DNA from 2 places in the Kitasatospora sp. NPDC051164 genome. Region 1 is predicted to be linked to the other one. Evidence: riboswitches for the same ligand, from Rfam matches in the RefSeq annotation. Region 1 holds a riboswitch; the other holds the start of a gene.
The links. Region 1 has a riboswitch for S-adenosylmethionine ahead of ACIBEC_RS07590 (aminotransferase class V-fold PLP-dependent enzyme). Riboswitches for the same ligand answer to the same signal wherever they lie in the genome.
Positions count from the first base shown of each region.

Region 1 (7,636 bases):
GGCGTTGCACCAGCGGCAGCGCACCGACTCGATGGTCTCGCTCAGCACCTCGGTCTCCTCGACCTTGGAGTCGCCGGCCAGGTCGAAGTGCAGGAACTCGGTGACCCGCGCGCTGCGGGTGACATCGAACCGGGTGAGGTTGCCGCACAGCGTGCAGCGCCAGCGCGTCTCGGCGGTCAGGGCGGGGACGGTCATCGGGGGGTCCTCTCGGGTGGTCCCTGCGTGGGCCAGGCGCTCCCCCCGGAGCCCCGGCATCGGCGGCGGGAGGCGGGATTGCCCGCCCCAAGCCTATTGCCTGGGGCAACCATCGCGACCACCGGTCAGCGGAATAGCGGGGCTAGTCCACCTGCCGTAAACCGCCGTGTCACCTGCGGCGCCCGGAGGGATGCTTGGCCGCATGGCGCTCGCGGCCCCCGACCACACCGCCGAGCGGGGCGGCCGGCCGGAGGCGGCCGCCCCGGCGGTCACCTACGCCCTGATCGCGGTCAACACCCTGGTCTTCCTGCTCGGCCCGGCCGCCGGACTCAATCCGCTGTACGGCCCCGGCCAGGCCCGGGTCTGCGCGGAGCAGCGGTACGAGCAGCGCTGGGGCGCCGTCCCGGCCGAACTGCTGACCGGGCGGCCGCTGACCGCCGCGCAGTTGACGGAGGCCCCCGACCCGGTCCCCGGCTGCCCGGCCGCCCCGACCCCGGGCAAGCACCCGGCGCTGTCCGCCCTCACCGGCCTCTTCCTGCACGCCGGCTGGCTGCACCTGCTCGGCAACCTGCTCTTCCTCCACGTCTTCGGCCCGACCGTCGAACGGCGGCTGGGTCGGGCCCGGTACGCCGTCTTCTACCTGGCGGCCGGCAGCCTGGCCACGTACGGCTTCGCGCTCGCCGAGGCGCACGCGCCGGATTCCACCCGGGTGCTCATCGGAGCCTCCGGCGCGATCTCGGCCGTCCTGGGCGCCTATCTGCGCCTGCACCCGCGCGCCCGGGTGACCACCCTCGTCCCGCTGTTGTTCTTCCTGCCGCTGCGCTTCCCGGCCTGGCTGGTGCTCGGCCTCTGGTTCGCCCTGCAGTGGTGGTCGGTGCATTCGGCGGGCCCGGGGGTGGCCTACCTGGTCCACGTGATCGGCTTCTCGGCCGGCTTCCTCTACACCTGCACGGTGGTTCGCCACCCCTCGCGACGACCCGGCTGACGCCCGATACGCTGGCGGCACCCCACAAAGGAGCCCGAACAGTGATCACCGCCATCGTCCTGATCAAGACCAGTGTCGACCGCATCCCGGAGATCGCCGAGGCCATCGCCGCCATCGAGGGCGTCAGCGAGGTCTACTCGGTGACCGGCGGATACGACCTGGTGGCGATGGTCCGGGTGCGCCGCCACGACGACCTGGCCGAGGTCATCCCGGGCCGGCTCAACAAGGTCCCGGGCGTGGCCCACACCGAGACCCAGATCGCCTTCCGCACCTACTCCCAGCACGACCTGGAAGCCGCCTTCGCCCTCGGCCTGGACGAGTAGCGGGGCCGGGGCCTCAGCCCTCCCGGCGGGTGTCCACGACGCAACGCCCGCCCTCGTTGCGGTAGTTCCAGGCCGCGCCGTCCGTGACCAGCTCCCGAACGGCGGTCAGGAAGCGGTCGATGTGCTCGTCCGGCGTCCCGGCGCCGAAGCTCACCCGGATCGCGTTCAGGCTGCGCTCACCCGGCAGCGAGGGCTCCGGCGCACCGCACTCCGACGGCGGGGTGTCCTCGTCACCGAGCAGGGTCCGCACCAGCGGGTGGGCGCAGAACAGGCCGTCGCGCACCCCGATGCCGTACTCGGCGGACAGCGCGGCCGAGAAGTGCGAGCTGTTCCAGCCCCGGACGACGAAGGACAGCACGCCCACCCGGGCGGAGCCGGCGCCGAACAGGTTCAGCACCTTGACCTGGGGGATCCGCGCCAGCCCCGCAGTCAGCCGGTCGACCAGCTGCCGCTCGCGGGCCTCCAGCGCGTCGAAGCCGGCCTCGCTCAGCGCCCGGCAGGCCGAGGCGATCGCGTAGGCGCCGATGACGTTCGGCGAACCGGCCTCGTGCCGGGCCGGGCCGGTGTGCCACTGCACGGCCACCGAGCCGTCCGTCTCCCGAGCCACCGTGCGGGTCGCTCCGCCGCCGGCCAGGTACGGCTCGGCCGCGTCCAGCCAGTCCGCCCGGCCGGCCAGCACCCCGGCGCCGAACGGCGCGTAGATCTTGTGGCCGGAGAAGGCGATCCAGTCGACGTCCAGCTCGCGCACCGAGACCCGGTGGTGCGGGGCCAGCTGGGCGGCGTCCAGCACCACCCGGGCACCGTTCCGGTGCGCGGTCTCGGTCAGCTCGGCGACCGGCCACAGCTCGCCGGTCACGTTGGAGGCGCCGGTGACGCAGAGCAGCTTGGGGCCCTCGGGCGCCTCGGTGAGCGCGGCGTCCAGGGCGGCCACCGCCTCGGCCCGCGAGCGCGGCGCGCGCAGGTAGGTGACGCCCAGTCCGGCGTGCGCCCAGGGCAGCAGCGAGGCGTGGTGCTCGGTCTCGAAGGCGAACACCCGGGTGCCGGCCGGAACGGCGGCGGCGAGCAGGTTGAGCGAGTCGGTGGTGGCCCGGGTGAAGACCACCTGGTCGCCCTCGCGCAGGTCGAGGAACTCGGCGACGGTGCGGCGGCTCTGCTCGAAGAGGTCGGTGGACAGCTGCGAGAGGTACCCGGCCCCGCGGTGCACGCTGCCGTAGTACGGCGCGTAGGCGGCGACGTCGTCCCACACCCGCTGCAGCGCCGGCGCGCTGGCCGCGTAGTCGAGCGCCGCGTAGCCGACCTTGTCACCGCTGGCGAGCGGGACCTGGACGTCGGCGCCGAGGACCGCGAGGGGGGTGCCGATCTCGGTGGAGAGAGACATGAGGATGCACTCCTTCGGGGGTATGGGACCCCGGGAGTGCCAAGTCGTCGGGCGTCCGCGCTTGCCGCACGGACGGTTTGCCGTGGCGACCCGGTCCTCACCCAGGGCACCCCGCCACGGACGGAGGGTTGCCGGACAGCAAGCTGGGGCTTTGGCGCTGTCACTCATGACCTGCCGAAGACTCTAGGTCGGGTCCAGCGGGTGGTCAAACGGGCATCCACCATCCGGACAGCCGGGGAGCCCGCGCCGGCGTACCGGCACGGGCTCCCAACTACCGCTTCAGCTCCGGCTGGTGGCCTCCGACCAGCGCCGCAGCAGGTCCTGCGCGGCGCCCGAGTCGATGGCCTCCGCCGCCCGCGCCATGCCCGCCGCGAGCTGCTCCACCAGCGGCGCGTCGCCCAGGTCGAGCGCGACCAGCGCCGCCGCCGTGTTCAGCAGGACGGCGTCCCGCACCGGCCCGCGCTCGCCCGCCAGCAGCCGGCGCGCGACCTCGGCGTTGTAGGCGGGGTCCCCGCCGCGCAGCGTCTCGATGCCGACCAGTTCGATGCCGACCTCCCGCGGGTCGAAGGAGGTCTCGGTGACCACCCCGTCGCGCACCACCCACACCCGCGAGGTGGTGGTGATGGTCAGCTCGTCCAGCCCGTCGTCGCCGCGGAAGACCAGCGCCGTCGAGCCGCGCCGGGCGAGCACGCCGGCGATGAGCCCGGCCAGCCGCGTGTCGAAGCAGCCGATGGCGTGGGAGGTGACCTTGGCCGGGTTGGTCAGCGGGCCGAGGATGTTGAAGGCCGTCGGCACCCCGAGGTCGCGCCGGGCGGTGGCGGCGTGCCGCATCGAGGGGTGGAACTTCGCCGCGAAGCAGAAGGTGAGTCCGACCTCCTCGGCGACCTGGGCGACCCGCCGGGCGGAGAGGTCCAGCGCCACGCCGAGCTTCGCCAGCACGTCCGAGGACCCGGTGGACGAGGAGGCGGCCCGGTTGCCGTGCTTGACCACCTTGGCGCCGGCGGCCGCCGCGACGATCGCCGACATCGTGGAGATGTTGACGGTCTTCGCCCGGTCGCCGCCGGTGCCGACGATGTCCACCGCCGGGCCGGGGATCTCCAGCGGTTCGGCGTGCGCGTACATCGCGTCCACCAGACCGGTGACCTCGTCGACCGTCTCGCCCTTGGCCCGCAGCGCGATCATGAAGCCGGCCACCTGGGCGGGGGACGCCTCGCCGCTCATGATCCGGTCCATGGCCCACGCGGTGGCCGAGCGGTCGAGGTCCTCCCCCCGCAACAGCGCCGCCAGGATGTCCGGCCAGGAGCGGACCACCTGCGCGGGGTCGCTACCGCCGTTCGCAGGGTTCACGTTCACCATGGCTGACTCCAGCTGTTGTCGGTTCCCCCGCTCCGGGGGACGTCCGTACGGTTGGGAGCCAGCCTATCCAGCGGCGGGGCGCCTACGGCCCTGTCTTCTCTAGTACTGAGACACCGCCGCTCAGCGGCCGGCCGGAGCCCGCTTCGCCAGCCGTGCCCGCAGCAGGGTGGCGACCGCCTCGGCCAGCGCCACCGGGTCCACCGGTCGGGAGATCGCGGCATCGGCCCGGCTCCAGGCGGCGAGCCAGGAGTCCTGCGGCCGGCCGATCAGCACCAGCACCGGCGGGCAGCCGTAGATCTCGTCCTTCAACTGGCGCCCGAGCCCCAGCCCGCCGGCCGGGACCGCCTCGCCGTCCAGCACGCAGAGGTCCACGCCACCCTTCTCCAGTGCCTTGAGCACCGCGGGGGTGGTCGCGCACTCCAGGTAGGACAGCTCGGGAAGATCCTCGGCAGGCCGGCGGCCGAGCGCCGTCAGCACCTGCTCGCGGGTGTTGCGATCGTCGCTGTAGACGAGGACGGTGAGCGTCTCATCGGTCGTGTACGCCATGGACCCTGCTCCCTCAAGTGTGATCCGGACCACGTTCGCCTGATCCGGATGCTACTCCCGATCACCCTCCGCCGAGGGCCCCTCGCGCACGTTCCTGCTCAAGGCGCCGCGCCCTGGGCTCACCCGCCTGGAGGACGGCCCGTCACCCGGGCCCGCCCAGTCCACCCGTACGGCCGACCCCGGCCTCTCCCCCTACCTCCCGCGGCTACTCCGGCCGTGCGGCGACGCGCCGGGCAACGGGGTCGTAGGCTGCTCCGAGGAACCGTCAGAAAAGGGACACGCCGCTGCTCAGCCCCCATCCGGGCACCCCGTCGCCCCCCAAGCGGGCATACCGCACGCACCGGACACTCCGAGGGACACCCCCCGGCGTGAAGACGGAATAAGGGACCGACATAATGTCCGTCGTGGCGACAGCAACAGCAGTAGAAACCGGGCACGCGCACGGATCGGTCAACCGGCCGAACATGGTCAGCGTCGGAACGATCGTCTGGCTCAGTTCCGAGTTGATGTTCTTCGCGGCCCTCTTCGCGATGTACTTCACGCTCCGCTCCGTCAAGGGAGCCGAGTTCTGGACCGAGAAGGCTCACGCCCTCAACGTGCCGTTCTCCTCGGTCAACACCACCGTCCTGGTGCTCTCCTCGCTCACCTGCCAGCTCGGCGTGTTCGCCGCCGAGCGCGGTGACGTGAAGAAGCTCCGCATGTGGTTCATCATCACGTTCATGATGGGCGCGGTCTTCATCGGCGGCCAGGTCTTCGAGTACACCGAGCTGGTCAAGAAGGACGGCCTGTCGCTGTCCTCCGACCCGTACGGCACGGTGTTCTACCTGACCACCGGCTTCCACGGCCTGCACGTGACGGGTGGTCTGATCGCCTTCCTGCTGGTCCTGGGACGGACGTACGCAGCCAAGCGCTTCACGCACGAGCAGGCCACCGCCGCGATCGTCGTGTCGTACTACTGGCACTTCGTCGACGTCGTGTGGATCGGCCTGTTCGCGACCATCTACCTGATCAAGTAACCAGCTGATCAGGTCGCTGGCCACCGGCTGCGGCCCCCGCCCTCACCGGCGACGGGCCGCTTCTGCCGGTGCCGACGCTCCCACCGACCGACCGCGCGCGCAGCCCTTAGACAGGCAGCCTCGTGCCGGCCAGACCGGCCGCCGGGTGCACCCACCAGTCGACCAGATCCTGACACCGGGGTTATTCCGTGAAAAAGCTCTCCGCACGACGGCGCCACCCATTGGCGGCGCTGGTCGTCCTACTTCTCGCCCTGGCGGCAACCGGGGGGCTGTACGCCGCGTTCGCTCCCGCCGACAAGGCGCAGGCCGACGTCGCCGCGCAGTCGCTCGCGATCGATGAGGGCAAGAAGCTCTTCGCCGTCGGTTGCTCCTCCTGTCACGGCCTGAACGGCCAGGGCGGCAGTGACGGTCCCAGCCTGGTCGGCGTCGGCTCCGCCTCCGTCGACTTCCAGGTCGGTACCGGCCGCATGCCGGCCCAGCAGCCCGGCGCCCAGGTGCCGCGCAAGAAGAACATCTACACGCAGGCCGAGATCGACCAGCTCGCCGCCTTCGTGGCCTCCCTCGGTCCCGGCCCGGTGACCCCGAAGGAGGAGCAGTACACCTCGACCAACCCGGAGGACATCTCCAAGGGTGGCGAGCTGTTCCGCACCAACTGCGCCCAGTGCCACAACTTCGCCGGCCAGGGTGGTGCCCTGACCAAGGGCAAGTACGCCCCGTCGCTGGAGGGCGTGGACGCCAAGCACATCTACGAGGCCATGCAGACCGGCCCGCAGCAGATGCCGTCGTTCCCGGACACCACCATGCCCGAGGAGCAGAAGAAGCAGATCGTGGCCTTCGTCCGCCACACCACCAGCGAAGAGCCCAACCCCGGCGGTCTCACGCTCGGCAGCCTCGGTCCGGTGACCGAGGGCCTGTTCGGCTGGATCTTCGGTCTTGGCACGCTCATCGCGGTCGCGATCTGGGTCGCCGCCCACACCACCAAGGCCAAGAAGTCATGAGCCACGACATGTCAGAAGAGAAGCTCCCGGAGTCGCACGGCTCCGCCGGCGAGGTCGCCGACCACGGCAACCCCTTCGCCGACCCGGGCCTGCCGGCCCACGAGCCCCGTCGCACCGACATCGACGAGCGGGCCGCGCAGCGGGCCGAGCGCCAGGTGTCGCTGATGTTCGTGATCTCGATGCTCGCCACCGTCGGCTTCATCGCCTCGTACGTGGCCATCGACCCGGACAAGATCGTCTACATCTTCCCGCTGGGCAAGGTCAGCGCGATGAACTTCGCGCTGGGCCTGACCCTGGGCGTCGCCCTCTTCATGATCGGCGCGGGCGCGGTCCACTGGGCCCGCACCCTGATGTCGGACGTCGAGCTGCCGGCCGAGCGTCACCCGATCGAGGCCTCCGACGAGGTCCGCGCGGACGTCATCGACCAGTTCAAGACCGGTGCCGCCGAGTCCGGCTTCGGCCGCCGCAAGATGATCCGCAACACCCTCATCGGTTCGATGGCGCTGGTCCCGCTCTCCGGCGTGGTCCTGCTCCGCGACCTCGGCCCGCTCCCGGAGAAGAAGCTCCAGGAGACCGGCTGGAAGGAGGCGACCCCGGCCAAGCCGCTGCCGCTCGTCAACATGAACACCCTGCAGCAGATGAAGCCCGAGGACATCGCCATCGGTTCGCTGACCTTCGCCATGCCGGAGGGCCTGTCCACGCACGACGAGGACTTCCAGCAGCGGATCGCCAAGGACGCCCTGATGCTGGTGCGCATCGCGCCGGACGACATCAAGGACGACAAGTCCAGGGAGCTGGGTTTCGAGGGCATCCTCGCCTACTCCAAGATCTGCACCCAC
Region 1 covers NZ_JBITFB010000004.1:115,351-122,986, forward strand. The annotation lists gene ACIBEC_RS07575 (hypothetical protein) at 1-195, opposite strand, end outside; gene ACIBEC_RS07580 (rhomboid family intramembrane serine protease) at 398-1,180, shown strand; gene ACIBEC_RS07585 (Lrp/AsnC ligand binding domain-containing protein) at 1,222-1,503, shown strand; gene ACIBEC_RS07590 (aminotransferase class V-fold PLP-dependent enzyme) at 1,517-2,881, opposite strand; SAM riboswitch class IV at 2,934-3,053, opposite strand; gene trpD (anthranilate phosphoribosyltransferase) at 3,161-4,237, opposite strand; gene ACIBEC_RS07600 (hypothetical protein) at 4,358-4,783, opposite strand; gene ACIBEC_RS07605 (heme-copper oxidase subunit III) at 5,179-5,799, shown strand; gene ACIBEC_RS07610 (c-type cytochrome) at 5,988-6,797, shown strand; gene ACIBEC_RS07615 (Rieske 2Fe-2S domain-containing protein) at 6,806-7,636, shown strand, end outside.

Region 2 (7,636 bases), on a different contig from region 1:
TCGAACGTCGCCTCCATGCGCTCCAGGTCGGTGGCGAAGTAGGCGGAGATGTAGCCCTTGTCGAAGCGCATGCCCTCGGTGAGCTCGAGCTCCAGACCGAAGGTGTTGCTCTCCTCGACGGTGATGACGCCTTCCTTGCCGACCTTGTCCATGGCCTCGGCGATGAGCTCGCCGATCTGGGTGTCGGCGGCCGAGATGGAGGCGGTGGAGGCGATCTGCTCCTTGGTCTCCACGTCCTTGGCCTGGGCCAGCAGCTGGTCGGAGACGGCGGCGACGGCCTTCTCGATACCGCGCTTCAGGGCCATCGGGTTGGCGCCGGCGGCGACGTTGCGCAGACCCTCGCGGACGAGCGCCTGGGCGAGCACGGTGGCGGTGGTGGTGCCGTCACCCGCGACGTCGTCCGTCTTCTTGGCGACCTCCTTGACGAGCTCCGCACCGATCTTCTCGTACGGGTCCTCGAGCTCGATCTCCTTGGCGATGGAGACACCGTCGTTGGTGATCGTGGGGGCGCCCCACTTCTTCTCCAGCACGACGTTGCGGCCCTTGGGGCCGAGCGTGACCTTCACGGCGTCGGCGAGCTGGTTCATGCCACGCTCAAGGCCGCGGCGAGCTTCCTCATCAAAGGCGATGATCTTGGCCATCAGAAGTGGTCCTCCGGGACACGGTCGACTGCTCGGACCAAGGGGTGCCCGCGACGGACGGCCCTGGTGTGCGGGGGTCTTTTCCCCTACCGCTCCCGGGGGCCTCACCGACCCGGTCCGCTGTCACTCTCACGCTGTGAGTGCTAACGCCAATGATTAGCACTCACGGTGGTCGAGTGCAAGCCCAATCGGCAACCCGCGAGCCGTCGCCGGGGGCGCCCGGGGACGCCGCCGGGCCCGCACGACGCGTGTCGCACGGGCCCGTCGAGAAGCGAGTGGTCACCAGCCGTAGGGCCGCGCCGAGCTCCTGGGGTCGGAAGGGGTCAGACCGCGGCGCGGACCATGTCCGCCTGCGGGCCCTTCTGTCCCTGAGAGATCTCGAACTCGACCCGCTGGCCCTCCTCGAGGGTGCGGTAGCCGTCCATCTGGATCGCGCTGTAGTGGACGAAGACGTCCGCACCACCGTCGACCGCGATGAAGCCGTAGCCCTTCTCCGCGTTGAACCACTTGACGGTGCCCTGAGCCATTCCGAACTCCCCTAGTGCTGTGCTGGCCCTTCACGTGCCCGCAGGTCGCGGGCCCGGATTGGTTTGAAGGCCGGCCCGGGGAACCCCCCCTGGGCGCAGCCGTGCACGCCGCAACCCTCCGCACGGGACGCCCAACGGCCTCCGGTGAGCGGGTGATTGCGTCGACCGCCGCTGAATGTATCCGGACCGACGCCCTCTGCAACAGGGTCAGCCGCCGGTAATTCCGCTGAAGCGTCAAGGGACAGCACGGGCTGAATCGGGAAAATCTCGGCATTTAACGCCGGACATAGCGGACGAATTACCCAAATGCCCGCGGCAATTCTGACATCCGCCTGACATGTTTCACGAGCCGGTCTCACCGGCCGGACGCCGCCCCGGCGGAACACCGCGGGTGGCCGCAAGGGAACCCCTGTTCCCAGCCGAGCGACACTCTACTCCGACTCGACTCGGAAATATTCCAGCCGGAATGCAACCGGCCGCCCGCGCATACGGAAAGCGGAATTCCGTACGGGCGGGCGGCCGAATAGCCGGCGTCACGGCTCAGCAGCCGCCGGCCACCGCCGGGATGATCGAGACGCTGGCGCCGTCCTTGATCTCGGTCGCCAGGCCCTCGGCGAAGCGCACGTCGTCGTCGTTCACGTAGACGTTGACGAAACGGCGCAGCTTGCCGGCGTCGTCCAGGATGCGGGCGGAGATGCCCGCGTGGTTCTGCTCCAGGTCGGCGATGACCTCGGCCAGGGTGACGCCCTCGGCGGTCACCTCGGCGGCGCCGCCGGTGTAGGTGCGCAGGATGGTGGGGATGCGGACGTTGGCGCTCATGGCTCTCCTTGCGGGTGGGGCCTCACGGGGCGGAGGTGGTTCAGGCGGACACGAGGCCGGCGGCGCGGAAGGAGTCCAGCGTCGGGCGGATGACGGCGGTCATCCCGGCGTCGGAGACGGCGTCCAGGGTCTTCAGGCCGTCGCCGGTGTTGATCGCGACGGTCTCCTTGGCCGGATCCAGCTGTCCGGTCTCGACCAGCTTCTTCAGCACGCCGACGGTCACCCCGCCCGCGGTCTCGGCGAAGATTCCCTCGGTCCGCGCCAGCAGCCGGATCGCCGCCACGACCTCGGCATCCGTGACGTCCTCCACCGCGCCGCCCGTCCGGCGGGCGATGTCCAGCACGTACGGGCCGTCGGCCGGGTTGCCGATCGCCAGCGACTTGGCGATGGTGTCCGGCTTGACCGGCTTGATCACGTCCCGGCCGGCCTTGAAGGCGGCCGACACCGGCGAGCAGCCCTCCGCCTGGGCGCCGAAGATCCGGTACGGCCGGTCCTCGACCAGGCCGAGCTTGATCAGCTCCTGCAGCCCCTTGTCGATCTTCGTCAGCTGCGAGCCCGAGGCGATCGGGATCACGATCTGCTCCGGCAGCCGCCAGCCGAGCTGCTCGCAGATCTCGAACGCCAGCGTCTTGGAGCCCTCGCCGTAGTACGGCCGCAGGTTGACGTTGACGAAGCCCCAGCCCTCGCCGGCCGGGTCGCCGATCAGCTCCGAGCAGAAGCGGTTCACGTCGTCGTAGTTGCCCTCGATGCCGACCAGCTCGCCGCCGTACACCCCGGCCATGACGACCTTGCCCTGCTCCAGGTCGTGCGGGATGAACACGCAGGACCGGAACCCGGCCCGGGCGGCCGCCGCGCCCACCGCGCCGGCCAGGTTGCCGGTGGAAGAGCAGGACAGCGTCGTGTAGCCGAACGCCCGCGCGGCCTCGATGGCGCAGGCCACCACGCGGTCCTTGAAGGAGTGCGTCGGGTTCCCGGAGTCGTCCTTGATGTGCAGCTGGGCGGTGAAGCCGAGCTCCCGGCCCAGGTTGTCCGCCTTCACCAGCGGGGTCCAGCCCGGGTTCAGGTTGGGCTTGGAAGCCACGTCGGCCGGCACCGGCAGCAGCGGCGCGTAGCGCCAGACGGACGCCGGACCGGCCTCGATCCGCTTGCGCAGCTCCTCGGCGCCCTCGCTGCCGAATTCGTAGGCGATCTCCAGCGGGCCGAAGCACTCCAGGCACGCGAAGTCGGGACCGAGCGGGAATCGGGTGCCGCACTCCCGACAGGACAGCGCGACGGCGGGGCCGAGGTCCACGGAAACAGGTGCGACAGTGTCGATAGCCATGATGGCGAGGCCTCTCTCCTCATCTTCCCCGCGGCGCGGACGCGCCACAGGCCGGAATTGGCACCTGTCCCGCCGGGGCCTGTCGAGAACAGCCGCGCGAGAAGGTTGCCGGGACGTCAACGGGCCGTTCCCTCAGTCCCTCTGGATGAGCTTGTGAAATTGTGGTGGTACTCAGCGGCGACCCCGGCGTGCGAAGGTCCGGCCGCTGTACGAAGACTGTATCCGAAGGCGTCAATCCTGAACGGGACCGTCCGCCACGCGAGATGAGCCGTCCCACCCCACCCGCCGAGGAGACTTCCGTGCCCGCCGAACCGACTCCCGAGCTGCTTCCGCAGGCGGCGTCCTGGCTGCGCCGCCGCTCCTGGAGCGCGGCCGACCGGCCGGTGCGCACCCTCCTCGCGGCCAAGGAACGCACCGGGCGCACGGTCAGCGTCGTCCTCCCCGCCCTGGACGAGGAGGCCACCGTCGGCGACATCGTCCGCACCGTCCGCCGCGAGCTGATGGAACGCCTCCCGCTCGTCGACGAACTCGTCGTGGTCGACTCCGGCTCCTCCGACGCCACCGCCGCCGTCGCCGCCGAGGCCGGCGCCCGGGTCGAGCACCGCGACGCCATCCTGCCCCGGCTGCCCGCCGCCGCCGGCAAGGGCGAGGTGCTCTGGCGCTCGCTGCTGGTCACCCGCGGCGACATCGTCTGCTTCGTGGACGCCGACCTGCGCGAGTTCGACCCGGCCTTCGTCTCCGGCATCGTCGGCCCCCTGCTGACCGACGAGTCCATCCAGCTGGTCAAGGCCATGTACGACCGTCCTCTCGAGACGGAATCCGGTGCCGTCGTCCCGGCCGGCGGCGGCCGCGTCACCGAACTCGTCGCCCGCCCCCTGCTCAACCTCCACTGGCCGGAACTCGCCGGTTTCGTCCAGCCCCTCGGCGGCGAGTACGCGGCCCGCCGCTCCCTGCTCGAACGACTGCCCTTCCCCACCGGTTACGGCGTCGAACTCGGCCTGCTGGTCGACGCGTTGGAGCTGGTAGGCCTGGACGCCCTGGCCCAGGTGGACGTCGGCGTCCGGCACCACCGCCACCAGGACGGCCAGGCCCTCGGCCGGATGGCCGCCACCATCTACCGCACCGCCCTCGAACGCCTCGACCGCGCCCACCGGCTCAAGGCCTCCGCCGACCTCCTCCTCCCGCAGCTCACCCAGTTCACCCGCGACCCGCAGACCCGCGCCTTCACTGCCCACACCCACCCGGTGACCGCCCTGGAGCGCCCCCCGATGCACACCGTCCCCGAATACGCGATCCGCCACTGACCGAGGGCGGCCCCGGGGGAACTGAGGACGGGACCCGGGTTTGCCGCGCCTGACCCACGGCAACATGCCAACCATGGGCGATCTCACGACCGAACGTTCGAGTGCGACCGGCACCGCCCCCGTCCTGGTGGCATCCAACCGGGGACCGGTGTCGTTCAGCACCGCCGACGACGGCACGCTGACCCTGCGGCGCGGCGGCGGGGGCCTGGTCTCCGGCCTCTCCGCGATCGACGACCCGAACGCGGTCTGGGTCTGCGCCGCCCTGGGGGAGGCGGACCGCAGAGCCGCCGAGCAAGCCCCCCGCGGCCGCCTCGACCTGGCCGGCCACGACGTCGGCGGGCAGGCCGTCCGGATGCTGGCCATCGACCCCGAGACCTTCGCCCGCGCCTACAACGGCGTCGCCAACTCCACCCTCTGGTTCGTCCACCACCTGCTCTACGCGACCCCCACCGCGCCCTCCTTCGACGCCGCCTTCCGCACCGAATGGGCCGCCTACCGGGCCTACAACGCCGCCTTCGCCGAGGCCCTGGCGGCCGAAGCCGCCCCGAACGCCGCGGTCCTGGTCCAGGACTACCACCTCTCCCTCACCCCGGCCCTGCTCCGCGCAGCCCGCCCCGACCTGCGGATCGGCCACTTCTCGCACACCCCCTGGGCCCCGCCCGAGTACTACCGGCTGCTCCCCGACGACGTCGCCCGCGCCGTCCTCACCGGCATCCTGGGCGCCGACCGGGCCGGCTTCCTCACCGAGCGCTGGGCCCGCGCCTTCGCCGCCTGCTGCGCGGACCTCCTCGATGCCACCGTCGACCACGAGGCACTCACCGTCACCCTCGACGGCCGCACCACCCGCCTCGGCGTGCACGCCCTCGGCGCCGACGCCGACTTCCTGCGCGAACGCTCGCACCGCCCCGACGTCGACGAACGCCTCGCCGCCCTGCGCGAAGCCGTCGGCGACCGCCGCACCATCGTCCGGGTCGACCGCACCGAGCTGAGCAAGAACATCGTCCGCGGCCTCCAGGCCTACCGGCACCTGCTCCGCACCCGCCCCGAGTGGCACGACCGGGTGGTCCACATCGCGTTCGCCTACCCGTCCCGGACCGACCTGGCCGAGTACCGGAACTACACGGCCGCCGTCCAGGACCTCGCGGAAGAGATCAACGACGAGTTCGCCACCCCCGCCTGGCAGCCGCTGATCCTGCACGTCAACGACGACTTCCCGCGCTCCCTCGCCGCCTACCGCCTGGCCGACGTGGCCCTGGTCAACCCCATCCGGGACGGCATGAACCTGGTGGCCAAGGAAGTCCCGGTGGTCTCCGACCACGGCTGTGCCCTGGTCCTCTCCCGGGAGGCGGGCGCCCACGCGGAGCTCGCCGACGACGCCCTGACGGTCAACCCGTACGACGTCATCGCCACCGCCGACGCCCTGCACGCCGCCCTCACCATGCCCGAGGAGGAGCGCGCCGACCGCACCAAGCGCCTCGCGGCGGCGGCCACCGCACTCCCCCCGCAGCAGTGGTTCCTCGACCAGCTCAACGCGCTGTAAGCGCCTCCCCCAGCGATTCCAGCAGCGCCACCACGCCGGCCGGGCCCGGGACCACCAGGTCCGCCCGGTCGGCGAGTTCGCGCACCGGCGCGTCCCCCACCGCCCCGCTGCACACCAGCAGCCCGGCCACGCCCTCGCCCCGCAGCTTCTCCACCGCCGCGAAGGCCGCCACGTCCCCCAGGTCGTCCCCCGCGTACAGCACCGAACGGGCCCCCCGCTCCCGCAGGAACCCGGTCAGCGCCGCCCCCTTGTCCACCCCCGGCGGCCGCAGCTCCAGCACCAGCCGCCCGGGCTCCACCACCAGTCCGTACTCGGCCGCCAGCTCCCCCACCGGCGCACGCAGCAGCTCCAGCGCCTCCTCGGGCGCCGCCGTCCGCCGCGTGTGCACCGCCACCGAGCGCCCTTTGTCCTCCACGCCCGTCCCCGCCGGCGCCCCGGCCCGCGCCAGCACGCCCGGCAACACCTCCCGCACCCCCGCCACCCCCGGGTGCACCTCCGGCGCCGTCACCTCGCCGTCCTCCCACCGCTCGGCCCCGTAGTGCCCCAGCACCACGACCCCCGGCACCCCGGCCAGCCCGCCGTACTCCACCGCCAACAGCGCCGGCCGCCCCGTCACCACCACCACGGACCGCACCGACGACGCCAGCACCCGCAGCGCCCCCGCCACGCCCGGGTGCGCCCTGGCCCGGCTCGGGTCCGCGACGATCGGCGCCAGCGTCCCGTCGAAGTCCAGCCCGATCACCGCCTCCCGGGGCGCCCGCAGGATCGCCCGCACGCCCTCCCGTCCGGCCTCGGTGCCCGGCGCCCACGTCTCTTCGAATCCCAAACCGAATCCCATACCGGGGCACATACCCCCGGCCCCGGCGCGGAACGCCCGGCTCAGCGCGCCTCCCTCCGGGCGGCCCGCACCCGCCGCAGCCGGTTCACCAGCACCGGCGCGTGCGCCAGCGCCTCCTCCCGGTCCAGCAGCGCGTTCAGCAGTTGGTAGTACCGCGTGGAGGAGAGGCCCAGCTCCTCGCGGATCGCCCGCTCCTTGGCGCCCGCCGTCCGCCACTGCCGCCCCTCCAGCGCCAGCACCGCCCGGTCCCGCGCACTCAGCTCGCCCACCGCACCCACCTCCACACGCCTGAGCCCGCCACTACGGAGTGTCATTCTCCCGCGCGACCCCGACACACACTGCTCGCCCCACCGCTCCCCCGCCGCCGCTAACGTCGCCCCATGACCACGCCCAGCTTCGCCCTGCACATCCCCGCCGCCGACCTCGAACCCGACCCGCTCGACCCGTCCCAGATCGTCTCCGGCGCTCCCGAGGTCACCGGCAGGGTCCTCGCCGAGTCCGCCGACGGCCGTCAGCTGCGCGGCATCTGGCAGATCACCCCCGGCGTGGTCACCGACGTCGAGGCCGACGAGATGTTCGTGGTGCTCAGCGGCCGGGCCACCATCGAGATCGAGGGCGGCCCGACCCTGGAGGTCGGCCCCGGCGA
Region 2 covers NZ_JBITFB010000009.1:2,828-10,463, reverse strand. The annotation lists gene groL (chaperonin GroEL) at 1-641, opposite strand, end outside; gene ACIBEC_RS15140 (cold-shock protein) at 965-1,168, opposite strand; gene ACIBEC_RS15135 (MoaD/ThiS family protein) at 1,709-1,987, opposite strand; gene thrC (threonine synthase) at 2,028-3,308, opposite strand; SAM riboswitch class I at 3,325-3,460, opposite strand; gene ACIBEC_RS15125 (glucosyl-3-phosphoglycerate synthase) at 3,632-4,612, shown strand; gene ACIBEC_RS15120 (trehalose-6-phosphate synthase) at 4,686-6,152, shown strand; gene otsB (trehalose-phosphatase) at 6,139-6,990, opposite strand; gene ACIBEC_RS15110 (DUF3263 domain-containing protein) at 7,032-7,304, opposite strand; gene ACIBEC_RS15105 (cupin domain-containing protein) at 7,371-7,636, shown strand, end outside.
Region 2: it holds a riboswitch for S-adenosylmethionine, as region 1 does, so the genes downstream of both, thrC (threonine synthase) here and ACIBEC_RS07590 (aminotransferase class V-fold PLP-dependent enzyme) in region 1, are expected to answer to the same signal.